DNA from 4 places in the Acidovorax sp. FG27 genome. Region 2 is predicted to be linked to each of the others. Evidence: predicted binding sites of a transcription regulator. Region 2 holds the regulator's gene; each other region holds the start of a gene.
The links. Region 2 encodes sigma-54, which starts transcription at its own class of promoters, with help from an activator protein. Its sites were predicted from a motif close to TGGCANGNAANCTGCTTT; they were not measured.

Region 1: the regulator sigma-54 is predicted to act here: its motif matches at 4,696-4,713, upstream of nirB (nitrite reductase large subunit NirB).
Region 3: the regulator sigma-54 is predicted to act here: its motif matches at 2,209-2,226, upstream of ABWV53_RS15105 (BMP family protein).
Region 4: the regulator sigma-54 is predicted to act here: its motif matches at 6,193-6,210, upstream of ABWV53_RS03785 (TorF family putative porin).

The regions. Positions count from the first base shown of each region.
Region 1 is NZ_BAABVY010000002.1:285,876-293,528, forward strand. Features, by position in the region: gene ABWV53_RS01820 (ABC transporter ATP-binding protein) at 1-138, opposite strand, end outside; gene ABWV53_RS01825 (ABC transporter ATP-binding protein) at 138-908, opposite strand; gene ABWV53_RS01830 (TOBE domain-containing protein) at 1,033-1,851, opposite strand; gene modA (molybdate ABC transporter substrate-binding protein) at 1,978-2,760, shown strand; gene modB (molybdate ABC transporter permease subunit) at 2,801-3,478, shown strand; gene modC (molybdenum ABC transporter ATP-binding protein) at 3,475-4,569, shown strand; gene nirB (nitrite reductase large subunit NirB) at 4,940-7,468, shown strand; gene nirD (nitrite reductase small subunit NirD) at 7,516-7,653, shown strand, end outside.
Region 2 is NZ_BAABVY010000004.1:2,136-9,788, reverse strand. Features, by position in the region: gene ABWV53_RS03015 (THUMP domain-containing class I SAM-dependent RNA methyltransferase) at 1-1,199, opposite strand, end outside; gene ABWV53_RS03010 (methyl-accepting chemotaxis protein) at 1,396-3,267, shown strand; gene ABWV53_RS03005 (TspO/MBR family protein) at 3,523-4,119, shown strand; gene ABWV53_RS03000 (RNA polymerase factor sigma-54) at 4,144-5,745, opposite strand; gene lptB (LPS export ABC transporter ATP-binding protein) at 5,834-6,565, opposite strand; gene lptA (lipopolysaccharide transport periplasmic protein LptA) at 6,637-7,305, opposite strand.
Region 3 is NZ_BAABVY010000010.1:279,375-287,027, forward strand. Features, by position in the region: gene ABWV53_RS15100 (ABC transporter ATP-binding protein) at 1-979, opposite strand, end outside; gene ABWV53_RS15105 (BMP family protein) at 1,147-2,157, opposite strand; gene upp (uracil phosphoribosyltransferase) at 2,270-2,899, opposite strand; gene ABWV53_RS15115 (threo-3-hydroxy-L-aspartate ammonia-lyase) at 3,013-3,981, opposite strand; gene ABWV53_RS15120 (hypothetical protein) at 4,201-4,884, opposite strand; gene ABWV53_RS15125 (acyl-CoA dehydrogenase family protein) at 5,034-6,308, opposite strand; gene ABWV53_RS15130 (phosphotransferase) at 6,356-7,441, opposite strand; gene ABWV53_RS15135 (Crp/Fnr family transcriptional regulator) at 7,476-7,653, opposite strand, start outside.
Region 4 is NZ_BAABVY010000005.1:12,611-20,263, reverse strand. Features, by position in the region: gene ABWV53_RS03810 (methyl-accepting chemotaxis protein) at 1-478, opposite strand, end outside; gene ABWV53_RS03805 (hypothetical protein) at 861-1,211, shown strand; gene ABWV53_RS03800 (hypothetical protein) at 1,385-2,935, shown strand; gene ABWV53_RS03795 (AraC family transcriptional regulator) at 3,233-4,222, opposite strand; gene ABWV53_RS03790 (YifB family Mg chelatase-like AAA ATPase) at 4,460-6,031, opposite strand; gene ABWV53_RS03785 (TorF family putative porin) at 6,248-6,976, shown strand; gene glnK (P-II family nitrogen regulator) at 7,031-7,369, shown strand; gene ABWV53_RS03775 (ammonium transporter) at 7,415-7,653, shown strand, end outside.

The DNA of each region.
Region 1 (7,653 bases), on a different contig from region 2:
GCGGCCCAGCAGGGTGACGACTTCGCCCGGCTGCACCACGATGTCGACACCGTGCAGCACGTGCGACTCGCCATACCAGGCTTCGAGGTTGCGGATCTCCAGCGCGGGCTGGCCCGTGGAGGTGTGCGGGGCGGCCATCAGTGCGCTCCCTGCAGTTGGCCGTCGGTGGTGCCCATGTAGGCTTCCATCACCTGCGGGTTGCGGGAGACTTCTTCATAGGGCCCTTCGGCCAGCACGGCGCCGCGCTGCAGCACGGTGATGCAGTCGGCAATGGTGGCGATGACTTTCATGTTGTGTTCGACCATCAGGATGGTGCGGCCGGCCGACACCTTCTTGATGAGCTGCGTGACGCGGTCCACGTCCTCGTGGCCCATGCCCTGCGTGGGCTCGTCGAGCAGCATCAGCTCGGGCTCCATGGCCAGCGTGGTGGCGATCTCCAGCGCGCGCTTGCGGCCGTAGGGCAGGTTCACGGTCATCTCGCCGGCCAGGTCTTCCAGGCCGACCTCGGCCAGCAGCTGCATCGCCCGGTCGTCCAGCTGCCGGAGCGTGCCGGCGCTGCGCCAGAAGTGGAACGAGGTGCCGAGCTGGCGCTGCAGGCCCAGGCGCACGTTCTCCATCAGCGTGAGGTGCGGGAACACGGCCGAGATCTGGAACGAGCGGATCACGCCGCGCCGGGCGATCTGCGCCGGGTGCTCGCGGGTGATGTCGTGGCCGTTGAACAGGATGGTGCCGGACGTGGGCTCGAGGAACTTGGTCAGCAGGTTGAAGCAGGTGGTCTTGCCCGCGCCGTTGGGCCCGATCAATGCATGGATCGAACCCCGCCGCACGGCGAGATTGACATCGCTGACTGCCGTAAAGCCCTTGAACTCTTTGGTCAGGCTGTGGGTTTCGAGAATGACGTCGCTCATGCGCTTGGGGCGGCTCCGTGGTGGGGGTGACGGCGGCCTGGCGCAGGGCCCGGACGCTGTCCCCGAAGGAATGTTGCAGCGCATCGTAAGTCGGGCCCGCAAGCCCGCGACATGGGGCAAATGCCTATGTAGAAACGCTATGCGGGCCAACCCTGTCAGTCTGCGCCACAGGCCCCACGGCCAGCACCACGGCGGCTTCGTCGGCCTGCAGCACCACCTTCGCCCGGCTGCGCAAACCGCTGCCCGGCGGCGCGAAACCGACCATCTGGACGCCGGCGTCGAGCTGCGCCGAAATCTCGTCGCCCGCCGTGCCCCGCGATAAGCGCGTGACCCGGCCCGACCATGCGTTGGGCCCCGGCGACGCCGCAGCGCCCACCCCCGCCACGCGTACCGCGGTGGCCTTGCACAGCGCCTGCACCGGCAGGCCGGGCGCCAAGCCCAGCAGCTCGGCGCTTTCGCGGGTGATGCGGGCCCGCACCACCAGCGCATGGCTCGCCGGCCCATCGCCCGCCAGTTGCACCTGCACCAGCGGGCCGTGCCGCTCGATGGCCGTGACCACGCAGGGCCACTGGTTGCGCATGCTCGTGCGCACCGCCAGCCGGGCCACGGCCTGGTGGCCGCCCGTCACGCTGGCATCGACCTGGGCCAGCGCCATGCGCCGAGCCTGCTCCACCGCGCCGGCCGCGGCCAGCAGCTGGCGGCCCGCATCCGTCAGCCGCGCACCTCCGCCGCCCGCGCCGCCCACCAGCTTCTCGACCAGCGGCACGCCCGCCAGGTTGGTGAGCGTGTCCACCGCCTGCCAGGCGGCCTTGTAGCTCACGCCCACCTGCCGCGCCGCCTGCGAGATGGAGCCGCCCTCGCCGATGTGGCGCAGGATGTCGATGCGTCGGTCGGCCATGCCGTGGCCCAGCGCTTCGGAAAAAGCCAGTCGTCGTTCTTGCATGGCCCCATCATGCCGCCGTCGGCGCCGGGGTCGCGCGGCGGCATCGTCGCCCGGCCCGCGCCGGCCGGGCAGCTACCCGCTCTCGCTATACTTCGCTATTCATCGATGGAATAGCGATCGGTCCCCATGCACCTTGCCTCACCGCCGACCTCGGCCCGCGCCAGCCTCTTGGGCCTCATCGGCCTGGCATTCGTCGCCAGCCTTTCGGCACCGGCCCGTGCGGACGAGGTGTCGGTCGCGGTCGCCGCGAACTTCATCGCGCCCATGCAGCAGATCGCGGCGGCCTTCGAGCGCGAGAGCGGCCACCAGGTCACGCTGTCGTCCGGGGCGACCGGCAAGTTCTATGCACAGATCACCCATGGCGCGCCCTTCCACGTGCTGCTGGCCGCCGACGACACCACGCCCCAGCGGCTGGAGCAGGAGGGCCGCGCCGTCGCGGGCTCGCGCTTCACCTACGCGGTGGGCCGGCTGGTGCTCTGGAGCGCACAGCCCGGCTATGTCGATGCCGAGGGCCAGGTGCTGCGCACGGGCGACTTCGCCCACCTGGCGGTGGCCAATCCCAAGCTCGCGCCCTACGGCCTGGCGGCGCACCAGACGCTGGAGAAGCTGGGCGTGGCCGACCGGCTCAAGCCCCGCTGGGTGATGGGCGAGAACATCGCGCAGACCTACCAGTTCGTCGTCACGGGCAATGCGCCGCTCGGCTTCGTGGCACTGTCGCAGGTGATGGAGAAAGGCCGCATCGCGCGCGGCTCGGCCTGGCAGGTGCCGGCCGACATGCACGACCCCATCCGCCAGGATGCGGTGTTGCTGAACAAGCGCCAGGGCCATGCCGCCGCCACGGCGCTGCTGGCCTATTTGCGCTCCGAAAGCGCCCGGGCCGTGATCCGCTCTTACGGCTACTCGTTCTGAACGGGCGGTCCCTCACTTCTGCCTGTGCTCGCGGCACCCCATGCACCTGTCGGCTGAAGATTGGTCGGCCATCGGCCTGACGCTGCGGCTGGCGGCCCTGACCACCGCGCTGCTGCTGGTGCTGTGCACCCCGCTCGCCTGGTGGCTGGCCCACACCCGCTCGCGCTGGCGCGGCCCCATCGCGGCGGTGGTGGCGCTGCCGCTGGTGCTGCCGCCCACGGTGCTGGGCTTCTACCTGCTGGTGCTGATGGGGCCGGCGGGGCCGCTGGGCACGCTCACCCAGTCGTTGGGCCTGGGCACGCTGCCCTTCACGTTCGCCGGCTTGGTGGTGGGTTCGGTCGCCTATTCGCTGCCGTTCGCCGTGCAGCCGCTGCAGCGGGCGTTCGAATCGCTGGGCGCGCGCCCGCTGGAGGTGGCCGCCACCTTGGGCGCGGGCCCGGTGGACCGCTTCGTCACCGTGGTGCTGCCCCTCGCCCGGCCCGGTTTCATCACCGCCGGCATCCTGAGCTTCGCCCACACGGTGGGCGAATTCGGCGTGGTGCTGATGCTGGGCGGCAACATCCCCGGCGTGACGCGGGTGGTGTCGGTGCAGATCTATGACCACGTCGAGGCCATGGAATACGCCCAGGCTTACTGGCTGGCGGGCGGCATGGTGGCGTTCTCGTTCATCGTGCTGCTGGCGCTGCAGTGGTGGCAGCCTGAGCGCCCCCGCCCATGACGCAGCCCCCAGGCACCCCTGTGATCGACGCGCGGCTGCGGCTCGAGCGCCCGGACTTCACGCTGGACGTGGCGCTCGCGCTGCCCGGGCGCGGCATCACGGCGCTGTTCGGACCCTCGGGGTGCGGCAAGACGAGCGTGCTGCGTGCGCTGGCCGGGCTGGACCGGGCGCAAGGCCTCGTCGTGGTGAATGGCGACGTGTGGCAGGACGACGCGCAGGGCCTGTGGCTGCCCACCCACCGGCGCGGCCTGGGCTACGTCTTCCAGGAAGCCAGCCTGTTTTCGCACCTCACCGTGCGCGGCAACATCGACTACGGGCTGCGCCGGCTGCCGGCCGCCCGCCGCGCCGTGGCGCTCGAGCAGGCCGTCACCTTGCTGGGCATCGGCCCGCTGATGGAGCGCCGCCCACACACGCTGTCGGGTGGCGAGCGGCAGCGCGTCGCCATCGCCCGGGCGCTGGCCGCAAGCCCCCGCGTGCTGCTGATGGACGAGCCGCTGGCCGCGCTGGACGCCCCGCGCAAGGCCGAAGTCATGCCCTACCTGGAAGGGCTGCAGCGCGGGCTCGACATTCCGGTGATCTACGTCAGCCATGCGCAGGACGAGGTCGCCCGGCTGGCCGCCCATCTGGTGCTGCTGCGCGCCGGGCGGGTGGAGGCCGCCGGCCCCACGGCCGAGCTGCTGGCGCGGCTGGACCTGCCGCTCGCTCACGGCGACACGGCGGCGACGGTGGTCGCCGGCACGGTGCTGTCGCACGACGCCGAGGACCAGCTGACCACCGTCGGCTTTTCCGGAGGACAGCTGCAGTTCGCCTCGGCCGGGCACCGCCAGCCCGGCCAGCCCCTTCGCCTGCGGGTGCAGGCCCGCGACGTCAGCCTGGCGCTGGCCCCGCCGCAGGGCAGCAGCATCCTCAATGCCGTGGCCGTTCGCGTCGTGGCGGTGCAGGAAGACGGGCCCGGCCAAGTGATGGTGGCGCTGGACGCGGCCGGCACGCCGCTGCTGGCGCGGATCACGCTGCGCTCGGCCCGCACGCTGGGGCTGGCCCCGGGCCTGCCGCTGTGGGCGCAGGTCAAGGGCGTGGCGGTGCTGGGCTGAGCACCCGCCGCTGCCCCATGGTGCGTACGCCCCCGCAACGGGCACTGCCCACACCACTGTGGTGCAAAAGAGGGGCATCCGACCCCGGCAACCCCGGCATGACGGCCCCGCATCGCCCTCCCAGTCGGGCACGAATCCTGCTCAGCGTTTGACAGAGCCTGCGGCAGTGCCGCCGCCGGCTCACCAGCCTCCGCCAACGACGGCGGAACCCGATGGCCTGGCGGCCTTGCCGCCCCGGTCGTCGGCCGTTCCCACCCGACTTACGCCCGCGTCTCGCGGGGGCACATGTCACGCGCCGCATCCTCCCTTTCGATGCCCGGCACGCCGACCTGCACACCCCCGCCCGCCGTGGAATTGCAGGATCACCCACATGAAAATCATCGTAGTAGGCCATGGCATGGTCGGCCACAAGCTCCTGGAAGAACTGGAGCAGTTGAAGGTTGCCGCCGAGGTGACCGTCCTTTGCGAGGAGCCGCGTCCGGCCTACGACCGGGTGCACCTGTCCGAGTTCTTCTCGGGCAAGACGGCCGAGGAGCTGTCGGTCGTCGAACCTGGGTTCTTCGAGCGCAGCGGCTTCACCCTGCGCCTGGCCGCCCGGGCGGCCTCCATCGAGCGGCGCAACAACACCGTCACCACGCTTGACGGCGAGGTGCTGCACTACGACAAGCTGATCCTGGCCACCGGCTCGGTGCCGTTCGTGCCCCAGGTCCCGGGGCGCGACCGCCCGCACTGCTTCGTCTACCGCACCATCGAAGACCTGGAAGGCATGAAGGCCAGCGGCGCGCACTCCAAGACCGGCGTGGTGGTGGGCGGGGGCCTCTTGGGCCTGGAATGCGCCAAGGCCCTGCGCGACCTGGGCCTGGAGGCGCACGTGGTCGAGTTCGCCCCGCGCCTCATGACCGTGCAGGTGGACGACGGCGGCGGCCGGGTGCTGCGCAGCAAGATCGAGGCGCTGGGCGTGCAGGTGCACACCAGCCGCAACACGGTCGAGATCACCCACGGCGCCACGGCGCGCCACCGCATGGTGTTTGCCGACGGCACGCACCTGGAGACCGACATGATCGTGTTCTCCGCCGGCATCCGCCCCCGCGACGAGCTGGCCCGCCAGTGCGCCCTCGCCCTGGGCCCGCGGGGCGGCGTTGCGGTGGACGACCACTGCCGCAGCAGCGACCGCGACATCTACGCCATCGGCGAGTGCGCTTCGTGGAACGAACAGCTCTTCGGGCTGGTGGCACCCGGCTACGACATGGCGCGCGTGGTGGCGCGCCACATCGCCGGCCAGGCCGATGCGGCCTTTGCCGGCGCCGACATGAGCACCAAGCTCAAGCTGATGGGCGTGGACGTCGCCAGCATCGGCGACGCGCAGGGCAAGACGCCCCACTGCCGAAGCTACCAGTACATCGACGAGCGCAAGCAGATCTACAAGAAGATCGTGGTGAGCGATGACGGCAAGACGCTGCTGGGCGCCGTGCTGGTGGGCAATGCCGACGAATACGGCACGCTCTTGCAGATGGCGCTCAACGGCATCGCCCTGCCTGAGGAGCCCGAATTCCTGATCCTGCCCTCCAGCGACGGCAAGGCCAAGCCGGGCCTGGGCGTGGAGGCGCTGCCCGACACCGCCCAGATCTGCTCGTGCAACAACGTGAGCAAGGGCCAGATCTGCGCGGCCGTGGGCGAAGGCGCCTGCAGCATCGCCGAGATGAAGGCCTGCACCAAGGCGGGCGCCACCTGTGGCGGCTGCGTGCCGCTGGTCACCCAGGTGATGAAGGCCGAGATGGCCAAGCGCGGCATGGCGGTGAACAACCACCTGTGCGAACACTTCCCCTACTCGCGCCAGGAACTCTTCCACCTCGTCCGCGTGGGCGAGATCAAGACCTTCGACGATCTGCTGGCCAGGCATGGCCGTGGCCTGGGCTGCGACGTGTGCAAGCCGGTGGCGGCCAACATCTTCGCGTCGGTATGGAACGAGTTCGTGCTCAAGCCCCAGCTCGCCAGCCTGCAGGACAGCAACGACTATTTCCTCGGCAACATCCAGAAGGACGGCACCTACTCCGTCGTGCCGCGCATGGCGGGCGGCGAGGTCACGCCCGACGGCCTGATCGCCGTGGGCCAGGTCGCCAAGAAGTACGGCCTCTACACCAAGGTCACTGGCGGCCAGCGGGTGGACCTGTTCGGCGCGCGCGTCGAGCAGCTGCCCCTCATCTGGGAAGAACTCATCGCCGCCGGTTTCGAATCGGGCCATGCCTACGGCAAGTCGCTGCGCACGGTGAAGAGCTGCGTGGGATCGACCTGGTGCCGTTACGGCGTGGGCGACAGCGTGGGCCTGGCGGTGGAGCTGGAGAACCGCTACAAGGGCCTGCGCGCGCCGCACAAGATCAAGTTCGGCGTGTCGGGCTGCACCCGCGAGTGCGCCGAGGCGCAGGGCAAGGACGTGGGCATCATCGCCACCGAGAAGGGCTGGAACCTCTACGTCTGCGGCAACGGCGGCATGAAGCCGCGCCATGCCGAGCTGCTGGCGTCCGACCTGTCCAGGCAAGAGCTGGTGCGCCTGGTGGACCGGTTCCTGATGTTCTACGTGCGCACGGCCGACCGCCTGCAGCGCACCAGCACCTGGCGCGACAACCTGGAGGGCGGCCTGGACTACCTGAAGGGCGTGGTGGTGAACGACACCCTCGGCCTGGCCGCCGAGCTGGAAGCGCAGATGCAGCACGTGGTGGACACGTACCAGTGCGAATGGAAGACCGCCGTGACCGACCCGGCCGTGCGCCAGCGCTTCCGCACCTTCGTCAACAGCAGCCAGCCGGACAAGCACATCGTGTTCGTGAACGAGCGCGGCCAGATCCGCCCGGCCCGCGCCGACGAGCGCGCCCCCGCCGCGGCCGAGGAAGGAGCCGCATGACGTCCTCCACCGCCGCACCGCAAGAAGCCATCGATACGCAAGCCGCCATGAGCACCGAACTCGCACCCTTCCACGACATCTGCGCGGTGGCCGACATCGTGCCCGCGACCGGTGTCTGCGCTTTGGTGGAGGGCCGCCACGTCGCGGTCTTCCGCATCGGCCAGGACCGGTTCCACGCCATCGAC
Region 2 (7,653 bases):
AGCCGGCACTCGATGGGGCCGTTCCACATCGGCACCCGGCGCGACTCCTTCAGCCGCATCTGGCTGGGCAGCTTCAGGTCGGGCGTGAGCATCCAGGCGGTCCAGCCGCTGTAGTGCTTCTTCCAGTGCGAGGCGAGCTGGCTGAAGAACTCGCCGCCGTCCTCGGTCTGCGCGGTCTCGCGGCCGGCGCGGTCCAGGTGGGCCATGCGCTCGGCGGCGTTGCGCCCGGCCGAGCCCGCGGCGGCGATGCGCTCGCCATAGGGTGGGTTCAGCAGCAGCACGCCGGGCTGCTCGGTGGGCGGCATGCGCTGCAGGGCGTCGCCGCCGCGCAGCTGCACGGCCCCGGCCACGCCGGCGCGCTCGGCGTTGCGCTGGGCGAAGTCCACCATGCGGTGCGACACGTCACTGCCAAAAATGGGCGCAGCGCTCGTCGTTATCGCACTTTCCGCTTCGCTTTTGATAGCAGACCAGACATGGGCCTGGAACGGCAGCAGCTTCTCGAAGGCGAAGCGCCGCTGCAGGCCGGCGGGAATGTTGCAGGCCATCTGCGCGGCCTCGATGGCGATGGTGCCGCTGCCGCAGCAGGGGTCGTAGAGCGGCACGGGCGCGTCGCCCAGCGGGTCCCAGCCGCTGGCGGCGATCATCGCGGCGGCCAGCGTTTCCTTCAGCGGCGCATCGCCCTTGTCCTCGCGCCAGCCGCGCTTGAAGAGCGCCTCGCCCGAGGTGTCGATGTAGAGCGTGGCCTCGTCGGTGGTCAGGTGCAGGTGGATGCGCACGTCGGGCCACTGCGTGTTGACGTCGGGCCGCGCGCCGCTCTTGTGGCGGAAGCGGTCGGCCACCGCGTCCTTCACCTTCAGCGCCGCGAAGTTCAGGCTAGTGAGCGGGCTGTGCTGGGCGGTGACGTCGATCTTGAAGCTCTGGCGCGTGGTGAACCAGATCTCCCAGGCCACCTCGCTCGCCAGGCCGTAGAGGTCGTTTTCGTTGCGGTAGTTGCGGTGGGCCAGCTGCACCAGCACGCGTTGCGCGAGGCGGCTGTGCAGGTTCAGGCGCAGGGCGTCGCGCCAGGCGGCGCGTGCCAGCACGCCGCCGCGCCCGACCAGCAGGTCGTGGCCGGTCAGGCCCGTGATGGCGTGGACCTCGTCGGCCAGGTAGCCCTCGACGCCGGCGGCGCAGGGCAGGAAGAGTTGCAAATGGTTCATAAGGAAGGTGCCAAGGATAAGCGCTGCGGGTTGTCCGCCCGCGCCGCGCCCTCGCCCCGGCCTTGGGCCGGCGCACCCGGCGCTTCGTGGCGGGCGGGGCACACACCTGCCGCATGCAGGGGCGCACCGCTTTGATATGGATCAAACAGCCGTCAGAATGGATCACCTATTTGTATCTTTTTGCAAAGCCCCCGTCATGTTCCAAAGCCTGCGCGCGCGCCTCATCGGCATCTGCATCGCCATCACCGTCTTTTCGCTGCTGGCGCTGGCGCTGGCCACGTTCTACGTGGTGCGCCGGGACACGATGGCCGACCTGGACGGCCGCATCGGCCAGTTGACCCGCGACCGCGCCGGCGAGGTGGCCGAGTGGGTCAAGGACAAGCAGCGCATCACCGGCTCGCTGAAGGTGGCGGTGGACCAGGCCGATCCGCTGCCCTTCCTCAAAGCGGCGGAGCAGGCCGGCGCCTTCGACGCGGCCTATTTCACCTATGCGGACAAGCGCAGCGTCTCGCTCACGCCGCTGCCCGACGGCTATGACGGCACGGCGCGCCCCTGGTACCGGCAGGCGGTGCAGGCGGGCGGCCCGGCGGTGACGCCGGCCTATGTGGACGTGTCCGGCAAGCTCACCATCAGCTTCGTGGAGCCGGTCCAGGTGGCCGGCCAGGTCACCGCCGTGGTGGCCAGCGACATGTTCCTCGACTCGGTGAACCGCATCGTCGGCGCCATCCGGCCCTTTCCCAAGAGCTTCGCGGTGCTGCTGGACGGCGAAGGCAAGATCCTCGCCCATGCCAGGCCGGAACTGGCGCTCAAGCCCGTCTCGGCCATCGCCAACACGCTGGACGCCCCGGTGATCCAGCGCCTGGCCGAATCGGGCGGCCGGGCGGACGTGCAGGTGGATGGGGCCGACCAACTGCTCTATGCCGCCAAGGTGCAGGGCACGCCCTGGACGCTGGCCATCGCCATCGACCGCGCCGAGGCCACGCAGTCCGTCACCGCGCTGCTGAAGGTGGCCGTCGTCATCACGCTGCTGAGCGTGCTGGCCGCCGTCGTGCTGGTCACCGCCGCCGTCAGCCACCAGCTGCGCCGCCTGGGGCTGGTGCGCGACGCGCTGGAAGACATCGCCTCGGGCGACGGCGACCTGACGCGGCGCCTGTCCACCCACGGCAGCGACGAACTCACGCAGATCGCCAGCGCCTTCAACCGCTTCGTGGACAAGATCGCGGCGGTGCTGGTGCAGATCCGTGCCTCGTCCGAATCGGTGCGCCTGTCGACCAGCGAGATCGCCAGCGGCAACCAGGATCTGTCGGCGCGCACCGAGCAGCAGGCCAGCTCGCTGGAAGAGACGGCGGCGGCGATGGAGCAGCTCACTGCCACCGTGCAGCAGAACGCCGAGAACGCGCGCCAGGCCAATCAGCTGGCGACGGGCGCCTCCGACGTCGCCACGCACGGCGGCGCCGTAGTGGGCCAGGTGGTGCAGACCATGGGCGGCATCGAGGCCTCGTCGCGCAAGATCGCCGACATCATCGGCGTGATCGACGGCATCGCCTTCCAGACCAACATCCTGGCGCTGAACGCGGCGGTGGAAGCGGCCCGCGCCGGCGAGCAGGGCCGGGGCTTCGCCGTGGTGGCGTCGGAAGTGCGCACGCTGGCCCAGCGCAGCGCCACCGCCGCCAAGGAGATCAAGGCGCTGATCGACGATTCGGTGGCGCAGGTGGCCGCCGGCAGCCGGTTGGTGCAGGACGCCGGCGCCACCATGGACAAGGTGGTGGACAGCGTGCGCCGCGTCACCGCCATCGTGGCGGAGATCAGCAACGCCAGCCAGGAGCAGAGCACCGGCATCGCCGAGATCGGCGGCGCCGTGAGCCAGATGGACCAGGCCACGCAGCAGAACGCCGCGCTGGTGGAAGAAGCCACCGCCGCCGCCCAGTCGCTGCAGCAGCAGGCCGCGCAACTGGCCGACGCGGTTGCGGGCTTCAAGCTGGAAGCCGCCGCCCTGGCGGGGGCGGCCGCGCTGCCGGCGGCGAGCCGACACGGTGCAGCCACACAGCGTGCGCTACCCGGGCGATGACGGGCCGCTGAGCGGCCGATGGCGACACCCTGCGCTGCGGACGACCAGGGACCTGCGACCTGCGGCCGTGCCTCGAAATGGAGGATTGAGGATCTTTTAGGCCTCCCGCGCCCATCCCGCAAGGATATCTTGCTATTAATTCAATAGCATATCCTGGGCAACCTTCGCAGAGGGCCGCACACTCGGGGCGCCGTCTGACAGCCGCCGCCGCGTGCGGCAGCGCCGCCGGGCGAGCCCTTGCAAGATCATCGCGGGATGACCAAGCACACCCACCCTGCCACCCACTCCTCGCGTGCGCCCCATCCCCTGCGCGATGGGTCGGCGCCCACGGCCTCCACCGCCGTCGCCCCCGCTCCCACGCGTTCCCCGGCGCGCCTCTGGCTCGGGCTGATCGGCTGGCTGGCCCTGGCATTTCTCACCGCCGGCATCGGCAGCATCGCCTCGGTGCAGGCGCCGCAGTTCTACGGCCAGCTGGCGCAGCCCGGCTGGGCGCCGCCGCCCTCGGTGTTCGGGCCGGTGTGGACGGCGCTATTCGCCATGATGGGCGTGGCCGCCTGGCTGGCGTGGCGCCAGCCGGCCAGCCCCTTGCGCCGCCGGGCGCTGGCGCTCTTTGGCGTGCAGCTGGTGCTGAACGCGCTCTGGAGCTGGCTCTTCTTCCAGTGGCATCAGGGCGGCTGGGCGCTGCTCGACATCGCCGCGCTGTGGCTCGCCGTGGCCGTGACGCTGGTCGCCTTCTGGCGGCTGCGGCCCCTGGCGGGTGCGCTGCTGGTGCCGTACCTCGCCTGGATCAGCTTCGCGGCGGCGTTGAATTTCACGCTCTGGCGCATGAATCCGCAGCTGCTGGGCGGCTGACGCGTCCGGCTCCGCAAGGGGGGGTCACAAGGCCTTGCGCAGGTTGGCCGGCGCGATCTTGAGCGCCTCGCGGTACTTGGCCACCGTGCGGCGGGCGCATTCGATGCCCTGCTCCTTCAGCATGGCGGCGATCTGGCTGTCCGACAGCGGCTTGGCCGGGTTCTCGGCCGACACGAACTGCTTGATGAGCGCGCGTACCGCCGTGCTGGAAGCATTGCCGCCCGTTTCGGTGCCCAGGCCCGAGCCGAAGAAATACTTCAGCTCGTAGGTGCCCTGCGGCGTGGCCATGTACTTGGCGGTGGTCACGCGGCTGATGGTGGATTCGTGCAGGCCCAGTTCGTCGGCGATGTCGCGCAGCACCAGCGGGCGCATGGCCAGCTCGCCGTGCACGAAGAAGTTGCGCTGCCGGTCGACGATGGCCCGCGACACGCGCAGGATGGTGTCGAAGCGCTGCTGGATGTTCTTGATGAACCAGCGCGCCTCCTGCAGCCGCTGCTGCAGCGCCTGGTGGCCTTCGCCGCCCCGGTTGCCGCGCAGGGCGCCGGCGTAGACGTCGTGCACCCGCAGGCGCGGCATCACGTCGGGGTTGAGCTGCACGCTGAAATTCTGCTGCGCGCCGCGCCCGGTCTTCCTGACGATGACGTCGGGCACGACGATGTTGCGCTCCACGTTGGCGAAGCGCCGGCCGGGGCGCGGCTCCAGCCGTGCGATCAGCGCCATGGCGGCCCGCGTGCATTCCTCGTTGCCGCCGCCGCAGGTCTGCGTCAGCCGGCGCACGTCGCGCTTGGCCAGCATCTCCAGCGGCTGCCGGCAGATGCGCAGCGCGGTCTGCAGCACGTCGGCATCGGCCTCCTTGTCGGCCGCCAGGGCGCGCAGCTGCAGCGTCAGGCATTCGGCCAGCCCGCGGGCGCCCACGCCGGTGGGCTCCAGGCTCTGCAGCAGGCGCAGCGCCACGGTGAAGCGGTGCACCAGCTCCTCGATCTGCTCGGCGTCGTCGGGCCCGGCCAGGCTGGCGGCCAGCGATTCGAGCGGATCTTCCAGGTAGCCGTCGTCGTTGAGCGACTCGATCAAGAAGCGCAGGGCGGCGGTGTCCACGGCGGAGAGCCGCAGCGACAGCGCCTGGCGGTGCAGGAAGTCGGTGAGCGACTGGTGGCTGCGCGCCAGTTCGGTGGCGTCGGTCTCGCCGTCGCCTTCGCCGGTGCGGTTGCGCGCCGGCGCGTCGCCACCCCACTCGCTGTCGTCGGCGGAGAAATCCACCGTGCCGTCGCCCTCCCAGTCGGGCGCTTCGGCCGCGCCCGCCGCATCGGCCCCCGCGTCGGCCGGGGCCGGCGCGTCGGAATCGCCCGCGCCCTCGGTGCCGCTGGCCGCCGCGCCGGGCGCCGCGCCGTAGAGCGATTCATCGGCGTGGCGGTCGTCGTCGGCCACGGGCGTGTCGGCCTGCGCCAGCCCGAACTCCTCGCGCGGCGCCTCTTCGAGCGTGCGCTCCAGGAACGGGTTCTCGTCGAGCATCTGCTCGACCTCCTGCGACAGCTCCAGCGTCGACAGCTGCAACAGCCGGATCGACTGCTGCAGCTGGGGCGTGAGCGCCAGGTGCTGCGAGACGCGCAGGGAAAGGCCGGGCTTCATCGCTCGAGCACCGCCGGGCCGCCCCAAGGTGCGAGCGCCCCCCTGGGGGGCAGCGAACCACGAGAATCGGGAAGCGTGGGGGCCATGCTCACATCCTGAAGTGCTCGCCGAGGTACACCCGGCGTACTTCGGCGTTGTCCACGATGTCGGAGGGCGTTCCCTGCGCCAGCACGTTGCCGTCGCTGATGATGAAGGCGTGGTCGCAGATGCCCAGGGTCTCGCGCACGTTGTGGTCGGTGATGAGCACGCCGATGCCGCGCTCCTTCAGGAAGCCGATGATGCGCTGGATCTCGATCACGGCGATGGGGTCGATGCCGGCGAAGGGCTCGTCCAGCAGGATGAAGCGCGGCTGCGTGGCGAGGGCGCGGGCGATCTCGACCCGGCGGCGCTCGCCACCGGAGAGGGCCAGCGCGGGCGAGGCGCGCAGGTGCTCCACGCGCAGCTCCTGCAGCAGCGCCGTCAGGCGCTCCTCGATCTCGGCGCGGGGCAGCGGCTTGCCGTCTTCGCCTTTTTGCAGCTCGAGCACGGCGCGCACGTTCTCTTCCACGTTCAGCTTGCGGAAGATGGACGCCTCCTGCGGCAGGTACGACAGCCCCAGCCGCGAGCGGCGGTGGATCGGCATGTTGGCCACGGACTGGCCGTCGATGAGGATGTCGCCGCCGTCGCTGCGCACCAGCCCGACGATCATGTAGAACGACGTGGTCTTGCCCGCGCCGTTGGGGCCCAGCAGGCCGACGACCTCGCCCTTTTGCACGGTGAGCGACACGTCCTTGACGACCTTGCGGCTGCCGTAGGACTTCTGCAGGTGCAGCGCCTGCAGTCGGCTGCCGCCAGTCGGCGGGCTCGCCGGGGCGGCGGACGCAGCGGCGGACGGGGTGGAAAGGGACTCGCTCACTTGCTGGCGCCGCCGTTGCCGAGATCGGTGCTGGGCCGCAGCGCCGGTGCGGGCGATGCCGCCGGAGCCGGAGCCGGGGCCGTGGGCCGCGCGGCGCCGGCCGCCGGCTCCTTGGGCGCCAGCACGGCGCGCACGCGGCCGCCGGGGGTGCCGGATGCCGTGCCGTTCGGCGCGGTGCGCTGGCCGTCCACGGTCAGCACGTCGCTCACGCTGTTGTAGAAGATCACGGCGCCCGCCATCTCGTCGGTCAGCGTGGCTTCGCGGTAGCGGCGCAGTTCGGCCCGGCCGATGAGCTTGACGGTCTCTGCGCGGCCGTCGTATTCGATCGTCTGGCCCTCGCCTTCGACGAATTCGTCGGGCGCGCCGGCCACGGTGTCGCGCTTCTGGCGGAAGAAGGCGCGCTTGCCGGGCTCGGCGGTCACGACGCCGTACTGGAAGCCGTCGGGGTCCTGCCGCACGTCCAGCCGGGCGCCGCGCAGCACCATGGTGCCCTTGGTCAGCACCACGCGGCCGGTGAAGACGCTGGTCTGCTGCAGTTCATCGTGGCGCAGTGCGTCGGCCTCGATGTTCATGGGCTTGTTGCGGTCGGCCTTTTCGGCACGGGCGCCCCACGAGGCCAGGGCCAGCGCGGAGAGCACAATCAGCGGGAGGAGTCTGTTTCTCATAGGGCACGAATCTTGCAGACATTGTACCGACCGTTTACCGACCGTTCGCGGGTGGGGCGGCGCTGGTGGCGGGAAGGGCCCTTCGGCCGACCCGCATCATGCACGCGCCGCCACCCGACCGCGCGGCATACGACCCCACGCGCCGGCCCGGCATGGCGCACGAAGCGGCCAGATTCCCTGTCAAAACAGCCTCCAGCGCTTATCCGATAAGCGCCAGTAGCTATTGAAATAATAGCAATGATGATGGTGCGCCGCATGGGGACGACGGCTCGCAGGCGCCCATGAAAAAGCGCGCCCGGGGGCGCGCCGATGGCCGGTAAGGCCGCATGGAGCACGGGGGCGGCCGGG
Region 3 (7,653 bases), on a different contig from region 2:
CGCCGCAGAGCAATTCGGCCAGCGCCACCTGCCCGTTGCCGGACACACCCGCGATGGCGGTGATCTCGCCGGCGCGCAGGGCCAGGCGCACGCCGTGCAGGGCGTCGCGGCCACCGGTGGTGTGCACGTCCTGCAGGTCGCACACCACGTCGCCCACGCGCCCGGTCGGGCGGCGGGCGGCGCGCTCCACGGCCCGCCCGACCATCCACTGCGCCAGCTGCGCCTGCGTGGCGCCGGCCGCCGGCGCCTCGGCCACCAGCCGCCCCTGGCGCAGCACGGCCACGCGGTGCGACACGCGCAGCACCTCGCCCAGCTTGTGGCTGATGAAGATGATCGACAGGCCCTGCGCCACCATCTGCGCCAGCGTGGCGAAGAGCGCCTCGCTCTCCTGCGGCGTCAGCACGGCGGTGGGTTCGTCCAGGATCAGGATGCGCGCTCCCCGGTACAGCGCCTTCAGGATCTCCACCCGCTGGCGCTCGCCGACCGAGAGATCGCCCACCCGCGCATCGGGCGCCACCGGCAGGCCGAAGCGCTGCGACACCTCCAGCAGCCGCGTGCGTGCGGCGGCCCGGCGCGAGAAGGGCTGCCAGAGCGGCTCGCTGCCCAGCAACACGTTGTCCAGCACGCTCAGGTTGTCGGCCAGCGTGAAATGCTGGTGCACCATGCCGATGCCCGCCGCCAGCGCCGCACGCGGCTGCCCCGGCGGCAGGGCGCGTCCGAACACCTCGATGCTGCCCGCATCCGCCACGTAGTGGCCGAACAGGATGGACATGAGCGTGGACTTGCCCGCGCCGTTCTCGCCCAGCAGCGCCAGCACCTCGCCACGCGCCAGGTTCAGCGAGATGCCGTCGTTGGCGACGAGGCTGCCGAAACGCTTGGTGATGCCGGTCAGGCGCAGCACGGTTTCGGCGGACGCGTCCACGGCTGGAGGAATGGGAGGTGATGTCACTGCAGGGTCGCCGTTTCGAAGCGGGTGCATGGACGCGACGGATGCGTGAAGCATGCCGGCCGCCCCGCCCGCATGATGGAGTTACACCGGCCGGGCCGGCTGCGCGACACGGAGCGGCGAGCCGGCCCCCGGAGCTGCGGGGAGCAGAGGCTGGGCCGCCGGAGCTGCGGGGAGCAGAGGCTGGGCCGCCGGAAGGCTTACTTCGCGGTCGACTTGGGCTGGCTGTCGTCCACCTTCACGGTGAACTTGCCGGCCAGGATGTCGGCCTCCCGCGCCTTGACCTTGGCCACGATCTCGGCCGGCACCTTCTTCTCGAAAGTGCCCAGGGCGCTGAGCGACGAGCCCTTGTGCTTCATCATCGAATACGGGCCGTAGTCTTCGGCGGTGAACTTGCCGGCCTTTACCAGCCCGATGGCGCGGTCCACGCTGGGCTCCATGTGCCAGAGCGCCGAGGCGACCACGGTGTCGGGGTACTGCGGCTGCGTGTCGATCACGTTGCCGATGGCGAGCTTGCCCTTTTCCTTGGCCGCGTCGCTGACGCCGAAGCGCTCGGCGTAGAGCACGTCCGCACCCTTGTCGATCATGGCGAAGGTGGCTTCCTTGGCCTTGGGCGGGTCGAACCAGCTGTTGATGAAGGTGATGGTGAACTCCACCTTCGGATTCACTTCCTTCGCGCCGGCCATGAAGGCCTGCATCAGGCGGTTCACTTCAGGGATCGGGAAGCCGCCGACCATGCCGATCTTGTTCGTCTTGGTCATGCCGCCCGCGATCATGCCGGTGAGATAGGCGGGCTCCTGGATGTAGTTGTCGAACACGCTGAAATTGGGTGCCTGGGGCTTGCCCGAAGAGCCCATCACGAAGGCCGTCTTGGGGAAGTCCTTGGCGACCTTGCGGGCGGCGGACTCGACGCCGAACACCTCGCCGAAGATGAGCTGGTTGCCGCCGTTGGCGTACTCGCGCATCACGCGCTCGTAATCGGCGTTGGCCACGTTCTCGCTGCTCTTGTACTCGATCTCGCCACGGGCCTCGGCCGCCTTCAGGGCCTTGTGGATGCGGCTCACCCATTGCTGTTCATAGGGCACGGTGTAGATGCCCGCGACCTTGATCTTGCTCTGGGCCTGTGCCGCCATGGGCGCGAGGCTCAGGGTGGCGGAGATGGCCAGAGACGTGCAGAACAGGCGACCGGTGAAGAGGCGGCGATTGAACATGGCGGGTTCCATAAGGTGCGGGAATCAAAATGGTAGGTCGATGGCGTTGCACCGGCAAGATGCGTGCCATCGAAAGCGGGTCGCCTGCCGGCCGGCCCGCGTTGGCGCGCCCTTATTTGGTGCCGAAGATCCGGTCGCCCGCGTCGCCCAGGCCCGGCAGGATGTAGCCGTGGTCGTTCAGTTCGCGGTCGATGGCGGCGGTGTAGATCGGCACGTCGGGGTGGGCCTTCTGCAGCGTGGCGACGCCCTCGGGCGCGGCCAGCAGGCAGACGAACTTGATCGAGCGCGGGTTCAGCTTCTTGAGCCGGTCCACCGCGGCGGCGGCGGAATTGCCGGTCGCCAGCATCGGGTCCACCACGATGATGTCGCGCTCTTCCATCTCGGAGGGCATCTTGAAGTAGTACTCGACGGGCTGCAGCGTCTCGGGGTCGCGGTAGAGACCGATGTGGCCGATGCGAGCGCCCGGAATCACGTTGAGCATGCCGTCGAGAAAGCCGTTGCCGGCGCGCAGGATGGACACCAGCACCTGCTTCTTGCCGTCGATGACCTTGCCGGTCATCGTCTCCAGCGGCGTCTCGACCTCGATGTCCTGCAGCGGCATGTCGCGGGTGATCTCGTACGCCATCAGTGTGCTCAGTTCGCCCAGCAGCCGGCGGAAGCTGTTGGTGCTGGCGTCCTTGCGGCGCATCAGGGTCAGCTTGTGCTGCACCAGGGGGTGGGTAATGACGTGGACGTTGGTCATGGCAGGAAGAAGAGGGAGTGGGTGAACGAAAGCGAAAGGCGAGGGCGGCAGCGTGCCCGGGTGGGATGATTTTCCCACGCGGCCCGGCTGCGCGCCGGGGCGTGGCCACCCCATCAGTCGGCCAGAAAGCCCGCGTAGCGCTCCATGTCCACATTGCCGCCGCTCACGACGATGCCCACCCGCTTGCCGCGCAGGTCGATGCCGCCATGCAGCGCGCCCGCGAGCGCCAGGGCGCCGGTAGGCTCCACGACGATCTTCATGCGCTCGGCGTAGAAGCGCATCGCCTGCACCAGTTGTTCGTCGGTGGCGGTGACGACGTCGGCCACGTGGCGCTGGATGATCGGGAAGGTGATCTCGCCGGCCGCCTGGGTCTGCGCGCCGTCGGCGATGGTGCGGGGCGTGTCGATGCGCACGATGCGGCCCGCGCGCAGCGACTGCTGCACGTCGTTGCCGGCGGCCGGCTCCACGCCGATCACCTGGCACTCGGGCGCCAGCGCGGCGGCGGCCAGCAGGCAGCCCGACAGCAGTCCGCCGCCGCCCAGGCAGACGAAGAGATAGTCGAGGTCGGGCACGTCCTGCAGCAGCTCCAGCGCCACCGTGCCCTGGCCGGCGATGACGTGCGGGTGGTCAAAGGGCGGCACCAGGGTCATGCCGCGCTCGGCGGCCAGGCGCCGGCTGATGGCCTCGCGGTCTTCGGTGAAGCGGTCGTAGGTGACCACCTGGGCGCCGTATTCCCGCGTGGCGGCGATTTTGGCGGCCGGCGCGTCCTGCGGCATGACGATGACCGCCGGCATGCCCAGCAGCCGCGCCGACAGCGCGATCGCCTGCGCGTGGTTGCCGGACGAGAAGGCCAGCACGCCGGCCTCGCGCTGGGCGTCGTCGAACTGGCTGAGCGCGTTGTACGCACCCCGGAACTTGAAGGCGCCCATGCGCTGGAAGTTCTCGCACTTGAAGTGGAAATGCGCGCTCGAGCGGGCATCCGCCGTGCCGGACTGCAGCACCGGCGTGCGGTGGGCAACGCCCTTCAGGCGCTGCGCGGCGGCGGCGACGTCGTCGTAAGTGGGCAAGGCCGTGTCGGTCATGGCGGGCATTCCTGGTGCGGGGCGTGAAGGTGGAAGGGGTGCTGTCGCGAAGCATGATACCCGCGCTGCCCAACCGCTTTTTTGAAAGCCAAAATGGCGTCTGGCGCTTGATACATGGGCGCATCCAGCTATCGAAAAGAGAGCATCGTCAGCCCAGCGCCCGCCGTGCCGCCCCATGGAATCACCGCGCGGCGGTGGCCCCACCCAGGCCGTGCCCCGTCACCGCTGCCCGCCCGCCGCTGGAAAGAACACCGCGAACGGCGCCGTGTCGGGCAGCACGTACACCACGCCGGGCATGCGCCCGAGCGTTGGCGCGACGACCTGGTCGTAGAACAGATTGGCCACGTTCACGCAGCCGTTGGAGATGCGCCGCTCGCTCGCGATCGGGCTGGCCAGCCGTTCCGGGCGACGCTCGCGCGGGTGCACGCTGCGGATGCGGTGCATCGAGACGGCGGCGTCGTAGTCGATCCACACCAGGTCGTCGCCGCGCGTGTTGCGGCCCGGCTCGCTGTCGAAGCGGCCAGCGGGTGTGGTGCGTTCCTCGGGGCGCAGAGCGGCCAGCGGCTTGTCGCCCACGCCCGGCGCCGAGGTGTCACCCAGCGCCGAGCCCAGCAGCACGGGCGCGCTGCCCAGCCAGCGCCCACCCGCATCGAAAACGTGCAGCCGCGCATCGGGCTTGTCGATCACGGCGAACGGCCGGCCTTGCGCGTCGCCGGCCTGGGCCACCCAGCGCACCAGGCGAGCGGCATCGGACGAGGCGCCCTCCGGCCAGCGATAGCCCGCCGGCGCGCCCGCCGCGTGGGCACCGCCTGGCAGCAGCGCGGCGGACAGCCAGGCCAGGGCGGTGCGGCGGTCAGGCGATGGAGCGCGGCAAGGAGCGCGGAAGGAGGAGCGGGCGAGCATGTGCCCATGCTATGCGCTCGGCAGGCGAGCCCATGCAGGACGAAGGCGAAGCGGGACCAACCCCACAAAAGCGACGGGGCCCGCAGGCCCCGTCATCGCAACGGTTCGGGCCCGCAGGCCCCGTCGTCGCACCGGTACGGGCCCGGCGCTCAGCCGCCCCGGGTGATCGGCACGCCCGCGTCGCGCCCGTAGCTGCCCCACTTGCCCAGCTCCCACTTGGCGATGGCGTTGCGATGGACTTCGTCCGGGCCATCGGCAAAGCGCAGCGTGCGGGCGTTGGCGTAGGCATAGGCCAGCGGGAAGTCGTCGCACATGCCGCCGCCGCCATGCACCTGCATGGCCCAGTCGATGACCTGGCAGGCCATGCTGGGCGCGACCACCTTGATCATCGCGATCTCGGTGCGGGCGACCTTGTTGCCGGCCACGTCCATCAGCCAGGCGGCCTTGAGCGTGAGCAGGCGCGCCATGTCGATCTTGCAGCGCGCCTCGGCGATGCGCTCCTGCGTCACCGTCTGCTGCGCGACCGGCTTGCCGAAGGCCACGCGCGCCGAGGCGCGCTTGCACATCAGCTCCAGCGCCCGCTCGGCCAGGCCGATCAGGCGCATGCAGTGGTGGATGCGGCCGGGGCCCAGGCGGCCCTGGGCGATCTCGAAGCCGCGGCCTTCGCCCAGCAGGATGTTGCCGGCGGGCACGCGCACGTTCTCGAAGGTCATCTCCACGTGGCCGTGGGGGGCGTCGTCGTAGCCGAACACGTTCAGCGGGCGCAGCACGGTGATGCCGGGCGTGTCCGCCGGCACCAGCACCATGCTCTGCTGCGAATGCCTGGCGGCTTCGGGGTCGGTCTTGCCCATGGTGATGAAGACCGCGCAGCGCGGGTCGGCCGCGCCGGAGATCCACCACTTGCGGCCGTTAATGACGTATTCGTCGCCCTGGCGCTCGATGCGCGTCTCGACGTTGGTGGCGTCGCTGGAGGCCACTTCAGGCTCGGTCATGGCGAAGGCCGAGCGGATCTGCCCCTCCAGCAGCGGCTTGAGCCAGCGCTCCTTGTTCTCCTCGCTGCCGTAGCGGGCGATGGTTTCCATGTTGCCGGTGTCGGGCGCCGAGCAGTTGAACACCTCGCTGGCCCACGGCACGCGGCCCATGATCTCGGCGAGCGGCGCGTATTCCTGGTTGGTGAGGCCCGCGCCGTCATAGCCCGAGGCGGCGGCGCTGTCCACCGGCAGGAACAGGTTCCACAGGCCGGCGGCGCGGGCCTTCGGTTTCAGGTCTTCGATGGTCTGCAGCGCGGTCCAGCGGCGGCCGGCGGCGGTGTTGGCGGCCAGCTCGGCGGCGTAGGCCGGCTCGGCGGCGTAGATGTGCTCGTCCATGAACTTGAGCAGGCGCGCCTGCAAGTCCTTCGTTTTGGGGGAATAGTCAAAGTCCATGGGGTCTCCGTGTGAAATTCGGTGCCCGCCGAGGCGGGCGGGGGCGATCAGCCCTGTTGTGCAAAGTGCCAGGCCATCTCGGCGAGGGGACGCGCGCCTTCGCCGGATGAGCGGGCCTGCGCGCTGGAGGCCGTGCCGGCCTCCACCCGCTTGGCGATGCCCTGCAGGATGGCGGCTAGGCGGAACAGGTTGTAGGCCATGTAGAAGTTCCAATCGCGCCGCAGCTCCTCGGGCGTGGCCTGGCCTGTGCGTTCGCAGTAGCGGCGGATGTACTCGTCCTCGCTGGGGATGCCCAGGCCGGTCAGGTCCAGCCCGCCGATGCCCCGGAACGCGCCGGGAGGAATGTGCCAGGCCATGCAGTGGTAGCTGAAGTCGGCCAGCGGGTGGCCCAGGGTGGACAGCTCCCAGTCGAGCACGGCGATCACGCGCGGCTCGGTGGGGTGGAACATCAGGTTGTCCAGCCGGAAGTCGCCATGCACGATGGACACGCGCCGCTCGTCGCGGGCGCTGGCCGGCATGTGCGCGGGCAGCCACTCCATCAGACGGTCCATCGCCTCGATGGGCTGGGTGATGGAGGCGACGTACTGCTTGCTCCAGCGGCCGATCTGCCGGTCGAAATAGTTGCCGGGCTTGCCGTAGCCCGCCAGGCCCCGGTCGGCAAACGGCACGCTGTGCAGCGCGGCGATCACGCGGTTCATCTCGTCATAGATGGCGGCGCGCTCGGCCGGCTCCATGCCGGGCAGGGACTGGTCCCACAGCACGCGGCCCTGCATGAACTCCATCACGTAGAAGGCGCGGCCGATGACCGATTCGTCCTCGCACAGTGCCAGCATGCGCGGCACCGGCACGTCGGTGCCGGCCAGGCCGCTCATCACCGCGAACTCGCGCTCGATGGCGTGGGCCGAGGGCAGCAGCTTGGCGACGGGGCCGGGCTTGGCCCGCATCACGTAGCTCTGGCCGGGCGTCACCAGCTTGTAGGTGGGGTTGGACTGGCCGCCCTTGAACATCTCCACCGTGAGCGGCCCCGCGAAGCCCGGCACGTTCGCCACCAGCCAGGTGGTGAGCGCCTCCGTGTCGAACGTGTGCTGCCCGGAAACGGGGCGGGTGCCGATGAAGTGGTCGAAGTTGCTCATGGATCGGGCGATGCGGTCGGGGTGGAGGGGGGCCTTAGCTATCGGATTCGGCGATGCGCAGCAGCGCCTCGCGGTCGCACACCACCAGGCCGCCCGGTTCGATGCGGATGATGTCCTCGCGCTCCATCGCCTTCAGCTCCTGGTTCACCCGCTGGCGCGATGCGCCCAGCAGCTGCGCCAGCTCTTCCTGCGCCAGCTGCAGGCCGATGCGC
Region 4 (7,653 bases), on a different contig from region 2:
GGGCCGTGTACTGGTCGGTCGCGGGCAGGAAGACCTGCGTGAGCAGGCGGTCGGCTTCTTCCGCCTGGCCGTCGGCCTTGGCCTTCACGGCCTGATCGCGCGACGACAGGTAGAGCGTGCGGGCCTTCTGGATCTCGCCCCACAGCGCTTTTTCTTCGGCGCTGTCCAGCAGCGGCTCGATGCGCTGCTGCAGCTGCGCGGCTTCCTTGGTGGTGGTGGCGATGTCGGCCGCGAAGAACTGGCCCAGCGACGGGTCGCTGCTCTTCACGATGGCGCTGGTGCGGCGCGCGGCGCTGTACACGTAGCGGTACCAATCGCTGATCATGCGTTCGTTGGCCAGCGGCTGCTGCGTCATCTCGCTGGTGGCCTGGGCCACGGTGTGCAGGCGCCAGACGCCGAAGGCCGTCATCAGGGCCATCAACAGCAGGACCAGGGCGAAACCTCCGCCCAGGCGGGCGCCGATCTTCAGGTGGTTCATGGGAATCTCTCAGGAATGGAAAGCCGCCGTCGGCTCCGTGGGAAACGTCAGCGCGTGAAGGCGTGCCTGCCCAGATATCGACAAGCGACGCACCAACTTGAAGCTGAATGCCTGCCATTCCGCAGGACGCAATGAAGCTACCGGGTAGTGAAGACCTGCGCATGTCCGCGTGACCGGCTGCGGGCAGCACTGCGTGCGTGCGTGCGTGCGTGCGGGCGGGCGGGCGAGTGAGCGAGGCGATCGGCCGTGCGCCCGGCTTGCGGCTCCGGGCTTGGCGAGGCTTGCTTGCGCTGGCTTCGCTGCCGTCCTGAACCACTTCCCCCCAGACCAAGACAGCCAGGACGCCAGCTCCTACTGTGTGCGCTCGAACCACGGACACCCGATGAGCGCCCACCCCCCTGAACCCTCGCAGCAGCCCGGCCTGGCGCATCCGCCCATGCCTGTCGTGCCCGCCTGGCGCAGCGCGTACCTGCGGGTGCTGACCTGGGCCTTCATGCTGCTCACCATCGCGCGGCTGGTGGCCTACTTGCCCACGAGCTGGGCCATCCTGCAAACCCGCGACTCCAGCCAGCACTCGCTCTGGACCTGGCTGATCTGGGTGGGCGCCAACCTGACCATGGCCGCCTGGCTGTACGAGCACAACGGCCAGCGCGTCGACAAAGCCATCGGCGTCAGCCTGGCCAACGCCGCCGCCTGCGCCCTGACCGCCGCGATGATCGTCTGGTTCAGATGATGGCGCGCCCGCAACCCCGCATGCGCGGCGGCAGACATCGCCGCCAGGACGCCGAGCCGACTGCAGCGCGCTTCGACGCGGGCCTCGACGTCAGCCGGCCGACCCAGTCGCCCGCGGCTCCACCACGGCCTTCATCCCGTGATGCCGGTTTTCATTGTCGTAAGGAGATATCCATGCAAGTTCGGGTTCAACGTCGCATCCGCAGCGGCCTGGCCGCCGCAGCCCTGGCGTGTGGCTGCATCACCACCCACGCCGCTCCAGCCGCCACTGGCTTTACCCCCCAGAGCGGCACGTGGATCGTGAGCGCCGAACTGGACGGCAAGCCCGGCCGCGGCCTCGCCATCGATGTGCAGGATGGCATCGTGGTGATGCAGATCTACAACTACCGCGCCGACGGTACGGCCACCTTCCACCTGGCCACGGGTCAGCTGGTGAATCAGCAGATGAGCGCGCCGCTCAGGTACTACCGGGGCGGGCCCTACTTCGGCAGCGGGCCGCTCACGGGCGTGGAGGCCGGCAACGCAGGCAATGTGCAGATCAGCTTCACGAGCGGGAGCACCGGCATCGTGCAGTTCCCGGGCGAGCCCCCGGTCGCCATGGAGCGCTACCGCTTCGAGGGCCTGCCGCAGGATCGGTTGGCCACTAAATTTTGGGTGCTGGCGTTGCTGGATGATGCTGGCAACGCGGCGGAGGTGCTCACGGGTGCCACCGGAGAATTCGACCAGGCCAGCGAGACACCCGGCGCACCCGGTCTGGCGATCGGGACGGAACTCGGAGACTTCAATAGGATCGCGCACTGCAGCTATTCCCCGGCCTCCTACAGCTTTCGCTGTGCTGGCAATGGCTGGAATGCCGAGTTCAAGGAATATGTCCGCCAGTTGAGCGGCACGCTCACCTGGGCGGGCACGACCTACCGCATGGTGGGGATGCGCTTTATGGACTTCAATAACGGCGCCGCCGATATCGAAGCGCCCGGGTTGGCGTTCACCCATACTCCCAACGACGGCACCTGGGTCGTGAGCTCGGAGCTCAACGGCAAGCCCGGCCGGGGCATGGCCATCGACACGCAGGGCGGAACGCTGGTGATGCAGGTCTACAACTACGACACGGCGGGCGATGCCACCTTTCATATGGCGATGGGTCCTTATCAGAACACGCAGGCCGGGGGGCCGCTCAAGCGCTATCAAGGTGGGCGCTGGTTCGGCAGCAGTGCGCGTTCGGGCACCGAGGCGGCCGATGCCGGCATGGTCTATCTGGCCTTCGACAACCCGAACAAGGGCGTGGTCCGCTTCCCCGGTGAAGGGCCCCGCACCATCGAGCGCTTCCGCTTCGGTGCCTCGCCCCCCGACCCGGCGAGTTTGCTGGGTACCTGGGCCCTGTATGACAGGACCAATGGTCTGACCACGACGTTGACGCTGAATTCGGTCTATGGCCCGAGTGCCCAATCGGTCGATGGCATGGTGTGCAGCTACAGCGATGCTGCCGCGCGCAAGGTGCGCTGCCTTCAGCGTGTGCGCGATTCCACTCTTGGCAACTACAAACTCGCCAAGGACTACCGCTTCGTGCTGAACGGCGACATGGCCTGGGGCAAGGCCATGCTCAAGAACGCGGCGGTGCCCATCGGCGAGGTGCCCAGCGACGCGGACATCAAGGATGGCACCCTGTACGGCATACGCGTGGTCGACCGGCATGGCATGCAGACCGGCCTGGGCCCGCTGCGATGACAGGGCGGCGGCCATGCGGTGGCACCCCGCATGGCCGGCAGCCCTTGACGCGTCGCCAGTGCGGCGGTGTGCGCCTTGCAACCCCTGCCGATCCGCCGCGCACCCGGTTCGCGCGATGCGTGCAGCAGCGGCCTGGTGTCCTGTCCCGCAATTAAGTTGGCTTATGAGATGGGGTCTTCCTCCGCAGGGCGGCGTTGCCAATCCTCGCGATAGCTAAGGCTATCGCCGCGGTTGGCGCCTTGCCCTGCGAAGGAATCCATCCATTTCATTTTGAGCCACTATTTGCGGAACAGCACACTAGCGGCGCGCCTGCGCACACTCGCTGCGCGTCTGCGACGGGGTCATGCCGTAGCGCCTGCGAAAGCTGCGGTTGAAATACGACAGGTCGTTGAAGCCCACATCCAGGGCGATCGCGCCGATCGGCCGAACCATCAGGCGCGGGTCGGCCAGCATGCGCCACGCCAACGCCAGGCGCCGCTCCAGCACCAGGGCGCTGAAGCTCAGCCCCTCTTGCTCCAGCAGCATGTGGAGATAGCGCGGAGTGATGCCTTGCCTCGCCGCGACCATCGCCGCCGACAGCGCAGGGTTGGTGAAATGGTTCTCGATGTCCTGCTTGACTGCCAACAGTCGCGCTGCGCGCACCCCTCGGCCGTGAGCGAGTTGCGCCACGTCCCCCGGCGCACCGGCGACCAGTGCCACCAGATCGTAGACATGGAGCGCCGCCGCACGCTGCAGCGGAGGTGTCGCCAGCGCCCCCTGTTGCTCGTGCAGCAGCCGCACGTACCCCGACAGCATCGCCGCCGCCGCATTGCCACGCTGCGGGCGCAGCAGCGCCGCATCCACGTCGATGTGCATCGCTGCGAGCCGCTTGCGGCTCAGAGTCGCCATGCATATCTGGGACGACGTGTGGGCCGCGACGGTCGCGATCTGACCCGGTATGTTCAGGACCGCATCGCCATCGGCCAGGTCCCACTGGCGGCCTCGCGCGGTGAACGTGCTCTGCCCCTGGTTCCAGCGCGTCAGCATCACATGGTCTTCACCACCACCGGTGGTCGGATGAATGCAGAGCGAAGGCGAGGTATTTCCCAGGCCCAGCATCAGGTCCTCCAGACCCGTCACGCCACCCGCCATCGCCAGTGGTACTCCGTCCACGGGCTCTACGTGCACGCCACCCACTCTTTGGGTGAATTCCTCTTGAAAGGCGTGGAGCCTTCGCCGGTCGCGGATAGGCTCGGTACGGACCCAATGGGTCAATGGCCCGCCTGCATTCGTAGCGTAGTTGTCCATTGAAGCGCTCCTCGTACTGTGCCGCTCGAGAACGGCAGACGAAACACCGCTGGCGCCGAACCAGGCCAGATGTGCTGGCTTTTCCCGGCGACTCAGGCTCGGGCCGGGGGACGGTCATGGAGTGGCAGTCCACCCTGGCGACCTGACCCGTCGCATTCGCATGGCCCTCCCATGATCTTCTGAAGCATTTTCACGCGGTAGCGTCGGAATGGCTCTTTTGACAATTCGACGAAGTGTCTATCCGTTCATCCGCAGCACCCGCCGGTACTGCATCGCCTCGCCCACATGCGCCACGCCAATGCCCTCCGCGCCCGCCAGATCGGCGATGGTGCGCGCCACCTTCAGCGCACGGTGCGTGCTGCGGGCCGACCAGCCCAGCCGCTGGGCGGCGGCCTGCAGGAAGCGGCCGGCGGCGTCCTCCAGCGCCAGATGGGCGTCGATCTCGCGGCCCTGCAGCGCCTGGTTGGGCTTGCCCTGGCGGTGCACGGCCCGTGCGCGCGCGGCTTGCACCCGCTCGCGCACGGCGGCGCTGGGTTCGCCCGCGGGGGCGCCCAGCAGTTCCTCGGCCGGCATGGCGGGCACTTCCACATACAGGTCGATGCGGTCGAGCAACGGACCGCTCAGCTTGCCCTGGTAGCGCGCCACCTGGTCGGGCGTGCACCGGCAGGCGCGCTGCGCCGAGCCGAGAAAGCCGCAGGGGCAGGGATTCATCGCCGCGATGAGCTGGAAGCGCGCCGGGAACTCCGCCCGCTGCGCCGCCCGGGCGATGGTGATGCGGCCGGTTTCCAGCGGCTCGCGCAGGGCTTCCAGCGCGGAGCGGGCGAACTCCGGGAACTCGTCGAGAAAGAGCACGCCTTCGTGCGCGAGGGAGATTTCGCCCGGCCTCGGGGGTGAGCCGCCGCCCACCAGCGCGATGGCGCTGCAGGTGTGGTGCGGGTGGGCGGTGATGCGCCGCATCCAGCGGTCGGGCTCGAAGCGCCCGGCCAGGCTGGCGATGGCGGCGCTCTCCAGCGCTTCCTGCACGGTCATCGCGGGCAGCAAATCGGCGAAGCGGTGCGCCAGCATGGACTTGCCCGAGCCGGGCGGCCCCACCAGCAGCAGGCCGTGGCCGCCCGCCGCGGCGATCTCCAGGGCGCGCTTGGCCATGGCCTGGCCCTTCACGTCGGCCAGGTCGGTGGAAGGCGCCCGCACCGGCCGGGCGGCGGGGCGCATGCGGGTCCACCCGTCACCGGCGCCGTCTCCGTCCCGCGCCGCATCGGCGTCGGCGTCGGCGCTGGCCGCAGGCCCGCCGGGCAGGAACTGCCGCACCACGTCGAGCAGATGGCGCGCGCGGTAGATCTCCGTGCCGGGCACCAGGGCGGCCTCTTCGGCGCTGCCGGGCGGCAACACCATGCGCGGGCGCGCCTCGTCGAGCGCTCCCAGTGCCAGGCTGGTAGCCAGCGCGCCGCGCACGGCGCGCAGTTCGCCCGACAGCGACAGCTCCCCCGCGAACTCGTAGCCCGCCAGCCGCACCGCGTCGACCTGCCCGCTGGCCGCCAGGATGCCGATAGCGATGGGCAGATCGAACCGTCCCGAGTCCTTCGGCAGGTCGGCCGGCGCCAGGTTGACCGTGATCTTCTTGTTGGCGGGGAACTCCAGCCCCGCGTTCTGCAGCGCCGAGCGCACGCGCTCCCGTGCCTCCTTCACTTCCACATCGGCGAGCCCCACCAGCGTGAAGCTGGGCAGGCCATTGGCCAGATGGACCTCCACCGTCACCGAAGGCGCCTGCAGCCCCAACAAGGCGCGACTTTGCACCAAAGCAAGACTCATCTCTTTACCTCTCCCCAGGCAGGTGCATACCTTGGTCACACCCGCTCGTTGTGCCCGTTATTGCACCAAGGTGGTGCCTTGCGTTACCGCTTGCATGCGTTGTAACGCAGTGGTTCTATGGGGAACTGTACGCCGATTGCACGCGCTCATGGCTAAGCGGATGGCACGGTCCATGCTTTGAGCGGTTGCTCTCACATCAACTCTCGGGGGAATTCCATGATTCGCACTGCCCTTCCAGCATTTGCACTTGCTGCTGCCGCCCTGCTGCCCACGCTGGCCAGCGCCCAGCTGACCGGTAACGTCGCCCTGACGACGAACTACAAGTTCCGTGGCCAGGACCAGGACGCGAGCAAGTCCAAGGCCGTGAAGCCCGCTATCCAGGGCGGTCTGGACTACACGTTCGGCGAGAGCGGCTTCTACCTGGGCAACTGGAACTCCAGCGTGGACTGGCTCCCTGGCAATTCCATCGAGATGGATTTCTACGGCGGCTACAAGTTCAAGGCCGGCGATGTCGACCTGGACGTGGGCGCGCTGACCTATGTCTACCCCGGCAACACCGCCGGCAACACCACCGAGCTGTACGGCGCGGCCACCTACGGCCCGCTGACGGCGAAGTATTCGCACACGGTGTCGAAAGACTACTTCGGCTGGGCTGGCGCCAAGACATCCAGCAACCGGGGCCGCAACACCGGCTACCTGAACCTGGCCTTCGCGCAGGAAGTGGCGCCCAAGACCACGCTCAAGGCGTCCGTCGGCTTCACCCGCTTCGCCAGCGACATCAAGGACCTGGGCGTGCCCAACTACATGGACTACAGCGTGGGCGGCGCCTACGACTTCGGCTCGGGCCTGTCGCTGGGCGCGGCGGTGGTCGGCGCCAACAAGAAGAACTTCTTCGGTGACGTCAACAAGTCACGCCTGATCGTCACCCTGACCAAGACCCTTTAACCCACCACCCATCACCGTGGGCGCCCCGCGCGCCCCCATCGGAGGAAACGCAACATGAAAATGGTGACAGCCATCATCAAACCCTTCAAGCTCGACGAGGTGCGCGAAGCCCTCTCGGACATCGGCGTGCAAGGGATCACCGTGACCGAGGTGAAAGGCTTCGGCCGCCAGAAGGGCCACACGGAGCTGTACCGCGGCGCCGAGTACGTGGTCGACTTCCTGCCCAAGGTGAAGATCGAGGCGGCCGTCTCCGACGACCTGGTCGAGCGCGTGATCGAGGCCATCGAGGGCGCCGCGCGCACCGGCAAGATCGGCGACGGCAAGATCTTCGTGGGCCACCTGGAACAGGTGGTGCGCATCCGCACCGGCGAGACCGGCAAGGAAGCCCTGTAAGGCGCACCCCGGCATTCCACCCCGATACACCTTCTGAGTATTGCCATGAAAAAACTGCTTGCTTCCTGCCTGCTGGGCTTGAGCCTGATGACCGCCGGCACCGCCGTGCTGGCCCAGGCGCCTGCCGCCTCCGAACCGGCCGCCGTGACGGCCTCCGCTCCGGCCGCTGCAGCCCCCGCCGCTGCGCCCGCAGCAGCCGCTGCCGCACCCGACGCCGCCGCCCCTGCCGCTGCGGCCCCCACGCCCAAGGTCGATTCCGGCGACACCGCCTGGATGCTGACCTC